Regions from separate parts of the Brevibacillus sp. HB1.3 genome, predicted to be linked through region 2. Evidence: riboswitches for the same ligand, from Rfam matches in the RefSeq annotation. Region 2 holds a riboswitch; the other holds the start of a gene.
What was found. Region 2 has a riboswitch for S-adenosylmethionine ahead of HPY31_RS15530 (pyridoxal phosphate-dependent aminotransferase). Riboswitches for the same ligand answer to the same signal wherever they lie in the genome.

Region 1 (6,179 bases), on a different contig from region 2:
CGCTGCCGCTGTCCGCCGCTAAATTCATGCGGAAAACGTTTGGCGTGGCTTGGGTGCAATCCTACTAGCTCGAGCAGCCGATAGATGCGCTCTTCTCGCTCTCTTCCTTTTGCCAATCCATAGGAGTCGATTCCTTCGGCGATGATGTCGCCTACCCGCAACCGCGGATTGAGTGAGGCCTGCGGATCCTGGAAGATCAGTTGCATGTGGCGATTTGCTTCCCGTCGCTCACGTCGATCCATCCTGGCGATATCTTTGCCTTGAAAAAGGATGCGCCCTGCAGTAGCCGGGTACAGGCCCACGATCGTCCTGCCCAGCGTAGACTTGCCGCAGCCGCTTTCCCCAACGATTCCAAGCGTCTCCCCTCGCCTGATTTCAAAAGATACGCGGTCAACAGCTCTAACCCGTTGGCCTTTGCCAATCTCAAACGATTTCGCGAGATTCTCCACTTCTACTAGGTTGTCACCCATGTGTCTCCCTCCCTGCTACCATCCACACTTCTGCTCCCCGGGCACGCGGGTCGTTCAGCCAGCAGCTGGCCTCATGCTGATTGAAAAACGAATTTGATTGCGGCATATGCTCCAGGCAAATTTCCATGGCAAACCGGCAACGGGCAGCGAAAGGGCACCCGGCAGGTGGACGAAATAGATCCGGGGGTGTCCCTTCGATGGGGATCAGCCGTTCTTTTTTACCTGCTTCGAGCCGTGGCACAGACTGCAACAGCCCTTGTGTGTATGGATGGCGCGGATTGTCAAAAATCTCTCCTACCGGGCCGCTCTCCACCACTACACCTGCGTACATGACCGCTACATGATCGGCAACCTCTGCGACTACGCCCAGATCGTGGGTGATCAAAATGATCGACGTGTTTAACTGCTCCTGCAACTCCTTCATCAGACGAAGGATCTGCGCCTGAATGGTCACGTCGAGCGCCGTCGTCGGTTCATCCGCGATAATCAACTGCGGTTGGCAGGCAAGCGCCATAGCGATTCCGACACGCTGCCGCATTCCTCCGCTTAGCTCGTGCGGATATTGTTCAAATCGCCTCGCCGCCTCTGGAATACCTACTCTCTCCAGCAGTTTCAGCGTCTCTTCCTTTGCTTCCGTCTTCGTTTGCTTTCGATGTTTGATCAGCCCTTCTGCAATCTGTTGACCGATTTTCATCGTGGGGTTCAGCGAGGTCATCGGGTCCTGAAAGATCATACCGATCTGCGAGCCGCGAACCTGCTGCCATTCCAGCTTCGTCAACCCAGTGAGTTCACGCCCGCGAAACTGAATGCTGCCTCCTTTTACCTGACCAGATCGGGGTGGAATCATCCCCATCAATGCCCGAGCTGTCACACTTTTTCCGCAGCCGCTTTCCCCCACAATCGCCAGCGTCTCTCCCTCCTTCACAGAAAAGGAAACCCCTCTTACTGCCTGCACCTCTCCACCGTACGTGCGAAAGGAGACGCGTAGCTGATCTACTTCCAATAAAGGCTTCATGATGTACTCCCCCTCATTTCCTGATCCGTGGGTCCAGTGCATCCTGCAAACCGTCCCCGAGTGCATTGCACGCGAACATCGTAAGCGAAATCATGAATCCCGGAAAAAACAGCCGCCACCATTGTCCGCTCAGCATAACCGCCAGCGCGTCGTTGGCCATGGTTCCCCAGCTGGCTGTTGGCGCTTGCACACCCAGCCCAAGAAAGCTGAGAAATGATTCGGCGAAAATCGCGTGCGGGATCGTGAAGGTCAGGTTGACGATGATGACGCCGATCGTATTCGGAAGCAGATGTTTGATGATGATTTTGGTATGTGAGGTGCCCAGTTTTTCTGCGGCCAGCACAAACTCTTGCCGCTTGATCTGCATGATTTGTCCTCTGACCAGGCGGGCCATCCCCACCCAGCCTGTTAACGAAAGGGCAATAATGATGGTTGCGAGTCCAGGCTCCAGAACCACCATCAGCAGGATTACCACCAGCAGATACGGAATGCTGTACAGAATTTCGGCCAACCGCATCAGGATGTTGTCTACATGGTCGCCCAGCTTGTTCCTCCCTGCCATGTAACCGGATATCCCGCCGATGCATACACCAATCACGAGGTCGATGGCTGCTGCCGCCACACCAATAAACAAAGAGATTTGTCCGCCTGCCCAGGTACGTGCCCACATGTCCCGGCCCAAGTCATCCGTTCCAAACCAGTGCTCACCTGACAGTGGCAGATTTCCTTTCGTCAAAGACTGTTCATGTGGACTGTGGGGAACGAGCAGCGGACCGATGATTGAGAGGGTCACCACTGCTGCGAGCAGGAAGAACCCTAGCATTGCCAGCTTGTTACTGAATACCCGCTGCAATACCTCCTGCCAATACCCAAGACTCGGACGCTCCCGAATTTCCTCAGAAAGCCGGTTTCGGTCGACTGGTCGAAACAGGGAATCCAGTTGTGTTGCCTGATTGGCCATAATGCTACTTCCCTCCACTCGTTAATCTGATGCGCGGGTCAATCACCCGATACAGCAGGTCGATGATGTACAAAGTAAAAATGAGCACAAAGCTGTAAAACACAGTGGTTCCCAAAATAACGGGATAATCGCGGTTAAAAATGCTTTCCACGAAGTATTTGCCGAGCCCGGGAATCGCGAAAATCTTTTCCACCACAAAGGTTCCGGTCATCAGGTTGGCAAACAGCGGACCGATAAAGGTAAGAACAGGCAGGATGGCATTGCGCATCCCGTGTCTAACGACAATGGAAAAGGTGCCAAGCCCTTTAGCCTCTGCCGTGCTTATGTATTCCTGTTGCCAAACCTCAAGCATGCTGGCTCGTACAAAGCGCGCGATGATGGCGAGCGGACCGATAGCGAGCGCAAGTGTTGGAAGAATCGAGTGCTCCCAGCTCCCCCATGCAGCGACGGGTAAAAGCTCCCATTTGACCGCTAAGTACTTGATCAACAGAGGCGCGAGAATAAAACTGGGGACGGAGATCCCGATGATGGCAGCAAACATGGACAAGAAATCCAAGGTTCGATTGTGATAGAGTGCCGCTACGATTCCCAGTGTGATTCCACCTGCCAGTGCGACCGCAAACGACTGGAGTCCCAGAACAGCCGATGCGGGAAATCCCTCTGCAATCAGTGTGTTCACATCCCTCGTCTTGGACTGGATAGAGGGCCCCAAGTCAAATTGCAGCAATCCTTTTAGATAGAGCAGGTACTGTACCGTGATTGGCTGATCCAGGTTGTACTCCGCTCGCATGTTCTCCACCACTTCTTCTGGAAGCATTTTGGCATCTGATGCGAATGGATCACCTGGAATCAGGTGCATGGTCACGAACGTTACCGTGACAATCATCCACAGCGTAACGATCATGAGAAAGCCACGCTTGACTGCATAATAAAGCACGTTGTTTCCTCCTTTGAACTACACATAGTAAAACGATATGAATACTATGGATTATAAATATAGAAAACCCCTCTCCGAAAAGAAGAGGGGCGATTGCACGTTTCCCACCTTCTCATCTCGCAGAATAACTCCGCAGGAATTAGCACCGTAAGGTCAATCAGACCAAGGTTGCCGGGTTTCATCGGGCCAGTCCCTCCACCACTCTCGATAAGAATGTTCTATGAAATTTAATTTCATTGTAAAATTCTTTTTTATCTTATCATTTTACTCGGATATGTCAATGCTGTTCCATGACAATTGATTTTTCTTTATTTTGTTTGTAAAAAAAGTAAATCTTCATACACGTATGAATAGGAGGATGTCAGCCCAAATCTTAATCGTGGTGGCTAGGATCAACAAGGCAAGAATGGATTGGAGAATCCGCGTGCCCAAACGTTTGCTGACCTTCGTACCGAGCGGCGCTGCCATGATGCTGGCGATAACCATGATCACGGATGGCCACAGCAATATGTCCCCTGCCATCCATTTCCCTATCGTCGATCCAATGGAAGATAGAAAAGTGATGGCAAGAGAGGAAGCAATCGCAACTCTTGTCGGTATCTTGAGGATGATCAGCATGATGGGAACCAAAATAAAAGCGCCCGCTGCCCCGACAATTCCGGAGGCACCTCCGACCATCAAAGCAGATAAGACAGCTGTTGGTTTATGAAAGATAACCCTGGTCGTCTGTTCACGTTCGTCCACTCCCTTTTTTGGCAGGAACATCAAGATTACAGCAATCGTGGCCAGGATGGCGTAAACGATATTGACGGCATCTGCCGAAAGAAATTTTCCTCCATATCCTCCAAGCAAGCTCCCGACAATAATGGCACTTCCCATGTACACAACGAGCTGGTAATGAATAAGCCTATCTTTCCGCAGAGTCCAAAGAGCTGCTAGGGTGGCAAAAAATACTTGGACGGCACTTATTCCGGATACTTCGTGAGCTGTGTAAGCAACGAATCCAAGGGCGGGCGGAATGTACAGTAGCATCGGATACTTGATGATGGAGCCCCCGATTCCGACGAGACCAGAGATGAACGATCCCACGAAACCGATAATAAACAGCGTGATCACTAGGTCGATAGTCATAGGCTCACCCTTTGCAGCAACTCGCTTTGATTTCGTTTTATCCTCGTTCTACTACTGGCAAGCCGTCTATTTGCCATTGTAAGATTCCGCCGCTCAAATTCATTACATCCTTGAATCCGTTTGCTTTAAGAATGCTTGCACCTATAGCGGATCGGGCACCGGAACGGCATTGTACGAGAAGCGGTTTATCGTGAGGAAGCTCATCTAGCCGCATGGCGAGTGAACCGAGCATGATGTGCTGTGCATCTTGAATATGTCCTTCCTTCCACTCAGCCAGATTACGTACATCTACTACGTGAACCTCACTCTTTTCCACCCGGTCTGCAATCTCCAGCGGTGTTACCTCTTCAATTGTCTCGAGCGAAGACAATTCCCTTTCCATTAGCTTGGAGCTGTCGATAAAGCCAGTGACAAGATCAATCCCAACAGCACGCAAGGCTTGCAAAATCTCGTCCAGCTCATCTGGGGTGGTCAGGATCTGAACGGGGCGATCGTAATCGACAATCCAGCCCGCCCAGTTGGCAAATGACTTGTTGAAGGGAATGTGAAGTGTTCCCGCCAGATGCCCCTTCGCAAATTTCTGGAAAGGTCGCGTATCGATCATCTGTCCGTTTTCCAGCGATTCCTTTACCGCTTCTAGCGAGTTGAACTCTTGAACAACAGGGAGCTCCTTGAGCAAAGGAGGGCCTTCCTTATTCACGCGTTTCATCACGGCAAAATACGTTGGCGGCTCTGGTTGTCCATCCAGGAGTGCCTGAACGAATTCCTCTTCACTCGTGTGTGACATCGCCCAGTTAAAGAGCTTTTCATAGCCGACGGTAGAAGACGGCACGGCCCCTAATGCTTTCCCGCAAGCACTTCCTGCGCCATGAGCTGGCCATACCTGCATATAATCCGGCAGTTGCTTGAATTTTTGGAGGGATTGGAACATGGCTCTTGCACCTAACTCGGACGTCCCCTTCATTCCCGCCGCTTTTTCAAGCAAGTCCGGTCTGCCGATATCACCGACAAAGACGAAATCTCCGGTGAAGATCCCAATGGGGCGATCTGCATTCCCTCCAAGGTCTGTCAAAAGGAAGGAGATACTCTCAGGTGTATGGCCAGGGGTATGCATGACTTCAAATAGCAAGTTTCCGATAAAAAAGCGATCCCCATCGTGCACAAGCTGATGGTTCAAGCCTTTCACGTATTGATATTTCCAATCTTCATCGCCCTCATTGGATAAAAACAGCTTCGCTTGATGAACTGCGCCCAGTTCCCTGGCACCAGATACAAAGTCAGCGTGAATGTGGGTTTCGGCGACGGCTACAATGGTAACTCCCTCTGCTTTGGCGACTTGAAAATAAGGAGCCAGATTACGGGCGGGGTCGATTACAATCGCCTCCCCGGTTTTTTGGCAGCCGACCAGATAAGATGCATGGGCCAGCTTCTCATCATAAAAGTAACGCAATAACATCGTGTATTCCTCCCTTAACCTGTCTATGATTTGTTTGCTTTTTCCGCGAGTAACTCATGCAGATACCGGAGTGATTCCAGATCGTGCAAAATGGATGTCTCCTCTTCTTTCGAAAACTGCCTCACATCAATCCTTTTAGCATGCCTTTCCAATAAAGGATAGGGAGCAGTTCTTTTTTCATCAGGTACATACTGAATCTTTCTTTGGAT
Region 2 (6,179 bases):
GCGTATTTTTATAGTAGCCTCGCGTTCCCTGCATAGGACGGTAGGATGTCGGGAAAATCAGACCAGCGCCTTGGTCCAAGGTTATCACATGTCCCCGGCTCTGCGCGCGCGGCCGTTGCTCCATCAATAGAAATTCTCCGCCCCTGTAGTCCTTCTCCTTTTGATTCAAGGCAAAAACCACTTGAAACGGGAAGAACACCTCTCCGTACATATCCTGATGCAAGCAATTATAGCCACCTGTCTCGTATTTCAAAATCAATGGAGTAGGGCGCAGCTGACCCTGATCGTGACAGTGGGCCAAAAATTCAGGGAGAGTAGCAGGATAAATAGCTTCGCGACCAAGCATTTCCAGCCACCGATTTGCAGTCTGCGCAAGCATCGGATAAAAGCCTTCGCGAAGCTCCTGCAAAAGCGGGGGAAGGGGAGCCTGATAATAGCGATACTCTCCTTCACCGAAACGGTACCGCGCCATCTGGATCGTATTGCGAAAAAGGTTATCTTGTTCAAATGTAGCGATTAATTCTTCGCACGCATCCGCGCTTATTAAGGAAGGAAAAGCAGCATACCCTTGTTCATCCAGCTCCTGTTGCATGGATTGCCAGTCAAGCGCAGCGATCTTCTCAGTCAGTGAACTAGCCATGCTTCACACCCCGATTTGCCTTTTTCTCCAGATCGAGCAGAGTTGTCTTCATGGGCAGTCCTCCGCGATAGCCAGTCAGTGAACCGTTTTTACCGACGACGCGGTGGCAGGGGATTGTAATGAGAACCGGATTGGCACCGATTGCGGCACCGACGGCACGAACAGCAGCAGGCTTTTCAATGATGTTTGCAATGTCGGTGTACGATGCGGTTTGACCGTACGGGATTTGGCGAAGTGCCTCCCAGACAGCGAGCTGAAAAGGCGTTCCAGACAGGTCGCAATCCATGGAAAAATGCTCGCGCGTCCCCTGCAAATACTCCATTAGTTCTGTTGCAAAAGGCTTTAGCCATGGATCGTCTTGCACCAGTGCATTGTGTGGGCGATGCTTTTCAACCCACGCTTCCAATTCAGCAAAAGGCTGGTTGACCGAGCCGACATAACAAAGCCCGGCAGCCGTTGCAGCTAAATAAATGGTCCAATCGCCATGTCTTAGCATTGACCAACGTACCGTTTGATCACTCTTCGTTTCCATATCCATGCGCCTCCTTTGAGCTGTGTACGCACAGTATACCTCCAGCATCTGTTCTTCGTACATTTTTAGGAGTGGATGAGCAAGATAACGAAACTACGCCTTCTACATTCCCATTGCTTTTATCCAGCGGCGGGAGTAAGGTAGGAGGAGATAGAGGAGGAACGATACTCGTATGACTGATCAATTAACACATTTTAATGAACAAAATCGAGCGCGGATGGTAGACGTGTCCGAAAAGGACGTCACAAAACGGGTGGCTGTAGCTGAGAGCCAAATCATCATGAAACCCGAAACCCTCGCCCGAATCCGCGAAGGTCGAATCGAAAAGGGCGATGTACTCGCAGTTGCGCAGGTAGCAGGTGTCATGGCTGCCAAAAAAACGTGGGAAATCATCCCGATGTGTCATCCGCTGCCATTGACTGGCATCGACATACAGTTTGCTTTTGTAGACGAAACGACGCTTGCGATTACAGGAACCGTGAAGACGACAGGGAAAACAGGCGTCGAGATGGAGGCTTTGACCGCTGTAAGCGTAGCGGCTTTGACGGTGTATGACATGTGCAAAGCCATGGATAAAGAAATGATTATCGGTCCGACCAGTCTGCAATCCAAAACAGGCGGAAAAAGCGGCGATTTCCATCGGGGAGAGAAGTAAGCCATGAGGCAAAAGTGGGAATCTTATCCGAGCAGCATTCGTTTATTGGCGATTGCTGCCGTCATTTTTTCTACCGGAATGGCATGTATTTGGCCGCTGGTCACGATTTATATTCATAACCATCTCGGAAAGCCGCTGACTGTAGCCGGCTTCTTGTTGCTTTTAAATCAAGGCGCATTCTTGATCGGAAGTATTGTCGGCGGGATGCTGTTTGACCGCTGGGGCAAAATGCGCACCATCATTGTCGGTTCCATCGGTGTTATCCTGATTTCGCTCGGATTAGGTGCTACGCAGGATTTTACGATTTATGTTGTGTTGCTTCTGTTGAATGGATTGTTTTATGGATTACTTTCTCCTGTGATGAATGCATTGGCCGTCGTTTTGTGGCCGGACGGAGGACGTAAAGGAATCAATCTGATTTATGTCACTCTCAATGTGGGGGTAGCTGCCGGTTCTGCGTTGGGCGGCTTTTTAGCCAGTGTGTCATTTGCCTGGACGTTTTTCGGCAATGCCATCTCACAAGTAATCGTCCTCGCCATGTTCCTACTCATTTTGCCGCGTCAGTTAAAAATGGTGGAACAACAACGCCAAAACTCGACGGCTGGACAAAGCATGCCTGAGCAAGCAACTGAGGATGTGCTGCGACAACCACAGCAAGAGCCAAAGGTGGTATGGGGGGCCTTGCTGCTATTATGCGGGGGGCTATTAATTAGCTGGATTGTCTATGTACAATGGACAACGGTGCTGTCGACCTATATGCAATCCTTGGGCATTTCCCTCCGTCAATACAGTCTGTTGTGGACGCTGAACGGCGGCTTGATCCTGTTTGGTCAGCCATTGATTGCGTGGGTCATTCGACGCTTTGCCCGTACGCTAAAATCACAAATGCTCTTGGGCGCTTATATTTTTGCCTTGTCGATGTTGATTTTGTCTCAGTCAACCGTTTATGCAGGTTTTGTGGCGGGGATGTTCATCATGACGCTGGGCGAAATGCTCGTGTGGCCAGCGGTGCCGGCAGTAGCTGCACAGTTTACGCCAGCGGGACGAGAAGGCTTTATTCAAGGGCTGATTGCAGGGACTGGATCAGCTGGGCGGATGCTCGGGCCACTACTCGGGGCCTTCATCTTCCAATCGATTCACGCGCAGGGACTATTGCTTGTGATGGCAGGATTGTGTCTGTTGTCTGTCGCATTCTTTGCCTTCCACACCTCTTTTCACAAAAGAAGGCATCACGTGCCGGTACAGAATCAAGCATCTTGACACGATTTGCGTGCTCAAGTAGTATGGTATAGACGAAAAAACAGTATATTCCGTGTGTTTGACTTATTCAGAGAGGTGGAGGGACTGGCCCTATGAAGCCCGGCAGCGGATCTGTTCCATGTGATGGACAGATGCTGTGCCAATTCCAGCAGGATTTTTTCCTGACAGATAAGGACGTGACCAAGCTGATCTCCCCCTTTTTCTGTATGGAAAAAGGGGGTTTTACTGTATTGGCCCAAGAAAGGAATGGAAGAAAGATGCGCATTCAACCCGCCGATATGATTGATCGACTCCCTACCCAATTTTTTGCGACCCTGGTGGCAAAAGTAAACAAGGTCATTGCGCAAGGCCATGACGTCATTAACCTGGGGCAGGGCAATCCTGATTTGCCAACACCGCCGCACATTATTGAAGAATTACAGGCGCAAGCGGCACAACCACTCCATCACAAATATCCGCCTTTTCAGGGACGCGTGGAACTGAAGCAGGCAGTAGCTCATTGGTATAAGCAAGAATTTGATGTGGACCTCGATCCGGAGGAAGAAGTAGCGATTTTGTTCGGCAGTAAAACCGGACTCGTAGAGATTTGCCAAGTACTCATGAGCGCAGGCGATGTTGCACTGGTTCCAGACCCAGGCTATCCGGATTATTGGTCGGGGGTTGCAGTCGTAGACGGACGGATGGTTATGATGCCGTTGAAGGCGGAAAATGACTTCTTGCCAGACTACAGCCAGCTATCCCAAGCCGATTTGGATCGAGCGAAACTGATGTTTCTCAACTATCCGAACAATCCGACAGCAGTCAACGCACCACTTGAGTTTTATGAGGAAACCATTCGTTTTGCCCGAAAACATGAAATCGTCGTCTGCCACGACTTCGCCTACGGAGCAATCAGCTATGACGGGAAAAAGCCAGTCAGCTTCATGCAGGTTCCGGGTGCAAAAGAAGTGGGCGTAGAATTTTATACCTTGTCCAAAACGTACAACATGGCAGGCTGGCGTGTAGGTGCCATGGTAGGTAATCGCGAGCTGGTTCGTCTGATTAACCTCATTCAGGACCATTACTTCGTCAGTCTGTTCGGTGCAGTACAGATGGCGGCAGCCAAAGCGATGACGGATTCGCAGCAGTGCGTCCGCGATCTCGTCGCTGTCTACGAAAGCCGCCGCAATGCCCTGTACTCCAATCTGCATCGGATTGGCTGGCAGGCTCCGCCATCTCAAGGTTCGTTTTTTGCTTGGCTTCCTGTTCCAAACGGCTTCACATCTGTGGAGTTCTCTGACCTGCTTTTGGAAAAAGCGCATGTCGTCGTAGCGCCAGGAAATGGTTTTGGCCCGACAGGTGAGGGTTATGTGAGAGCGGCTTTGTTATCCAATGAAGAGCGTCTCGCGGAAGCGGTCCAGCGGATTGAGCGGTTAGGGTTATTTACGAAAACAAAATAAAAGCGAGGCAAATTGGCCACACTACCGTATAGATGGAGTGTGGCTTTTTTCTTCTAGAATAAAAATCATTCTCATTATTGACAGATAATGATTTTCATTATACGATGTCATTGTTGTTAATGATAATTAGTCTCAGCGAGAGCGGGAGGGTACCATGCGCTATCAGATTAACGGTTACACGGATATGTATACGGTGATCGCCAACGAGCGAAAAATCGGCGGAGCCATTGAAGCAGGCCAGATTCGCTTGCGGACGGGAGAAGTTTACGCCAATGCTGTTCTCACTCGTTTGGAAATGTCAGGTGCGCATTTTTGCTCGATCGGATTTGTTACGGAAGAAGGCAAAAGGCTGATTGTCCATGTGAACGATATCAGCATGATCGCTGATGCTCGTCACGTCAACGTATGTGAGCTGACGAACGAATGCATGAGAGTAGAGAAGTCAGCAGAGAGACTGAAACGATTGAAGCGACTCTGTGAACTGAATGAAGGCAGCTGTACGCCGACCTTCCAGGAAGAGGCATTGCTGTTGGCAAGCGATATCGGTATGGAAGAAGCGTCCAATCATGTCGACCTCTCTTTCCTTCCACAAACAGAGAAACCACGTGTGTTCCGTATTGCTTAGGAAAATATAGCCCATACATATGGACCCCTTTTCGTTTCATTCGAAGAGGGGTTTTTTGCATGCAGTGTGTGAAGACTAATGGTTGAACAACCGCTCGACATAGTCAAAACCTATCTGCTCATAGCTAGCAAAGATTGGACTTACGCTGTTGACAGTGATAAAACAAGGATAAGCAAAATCAAGGGGGAACGGAACATGGAGTACTCATTTTCAAAATCTGTCGAAGCACTATCCTCCTCGGCAGTCCGGGAAATCTTGAAGCTGACCCAAGGCAATCAAGTGCTCTCGCTCGCAGGTGGACTGCCAGCAGAGGATTCTTTTCCTATCGCAGAGATGCGCGAGGCGTTTAACCGCGCATTTGAAAAAGGAGCAAAAGCTCTTCAGTACGGATTGACTGATGGATACCTGCCGCTTCGTGAGTGGATTGCATCCCGCATGAAGCAAAAGCAGATGAACGTCGGTGCAGATAATATGATCATCACTACGGGCTCTCAGCAAGCAGTTGACTTGTTGTGCCGTGTATATTTAGACGAAGGCGATGTCGTTCTCGTCGAAAACCCTACTTATTTGGCAGCGGTTCAATTGTTCCAATTCCGGGGAATCAAAGCGATTCCGGTAGACGGTGATGCCAACGGGATGGATTTGGACGATCTGGCGAAAAAAATTGCCCAGTATCGCCCGAAAATGGTATACGTCATTCCTACCTTTGCCAATCCGACAGGAAAGGTATGGAGCCTCGAGCGCCGTCTCGGCTTGCTTCGTCAATGCAAGGCGCAAAACATCCTCATCCTGGAAGACGATCCATATGGAGAGATCCAATTCGATGGGGAAGCTCCGTACCGTTCCATTTTCTCACTGGATGAGCATCCAACCGATTGCTGTGTGGTGTACACCAGTACCTTCTCCAAGATTGTCGCACCAGGCTTGCGTACCGGATGGGCCATTGGAGATACACGCGTAATTCAAATGATGGTGAAGGCGAAGCAAGCAGTTGATTTGCAGTCGAGCACAATCGACCAGTACGCCCT

Region 1: it holds a riboswitch for S-adenosylmethionine, as region 2 does, so the genes downstream of both, HPY31_RS03695 (ABC transporter permease) here and HPY31_RS15530 (pyridoxal phosphate-dependent aminotransferase) in region 2, are expected to answer to the same signal.

The regions. Positions count from the first base shown of each region.
Region 1 covers NZ_JABMIT010000001.1:777,670-783,848, reverse strand. Annotated here, with positions in the region: gene HPY31_RS03710 (ABC transporter ATP-binding protein) at 1-470, opposite strand, end outside; gene HPY31_RS03705 (ABC transporter ATP-binding protein) at 463-1,485, opposite strand; gene HPY31_RS03700 (ABC transporter permease) at 1,499-2,446, opposite strand; gene HPY31_RS03695 (ABC transporter permease) at 2,451-3,383, opposite strand; SAM riboswitch class I at 3,493-3,597, opposite strand; gene HPY31_RS03690 (sulfite exporter TauE/SafE family protein) at 3,720-4,514, opposite strand; gene HPY31_RS03685 (rhodanese-like domain-containing protein) at 4,552-5,970, opposite strand; gene HPY31_RS03680 (FAD/NAD(P)-binding oxidoreductase) at 6,092-6,179, opposite strand, start outside.
Region 2 covers NZ_JABMIT010000006.1:66,759-72,937, reverse strand. Annotated here, with positions in the region: gene HPY31_RS15550 (2OG-Fe(II) oxygenase) at 1-640, opposite strand, end outside; gene HPY31_RS15545 (methylated-DNA--[protein]-cysteine S-methyltransferase) at 633-1,172, opposite strand; gene moaC (cyclic pyranopterin monophosphate synthase MoaC) at 1,345-1,827, shown strand; gene HPY31_RS15535 (MFS transporter) at 1,831-3,087, shown strand; SAM riboswitch class I at 3,148-3,262, shown strand; gene HPY31_RS15530 (pyridoxal phosphate-dependent aminotransferase) at 3,345-4,526, shown strand; gene HPY31_RS15525 (hypothetical protein) at 4,681-5,151, shown strand; gene HPY31_RS15520 (aminotransferase-like domain-containing protein) at 5,347-6,179, shown strand, end outside.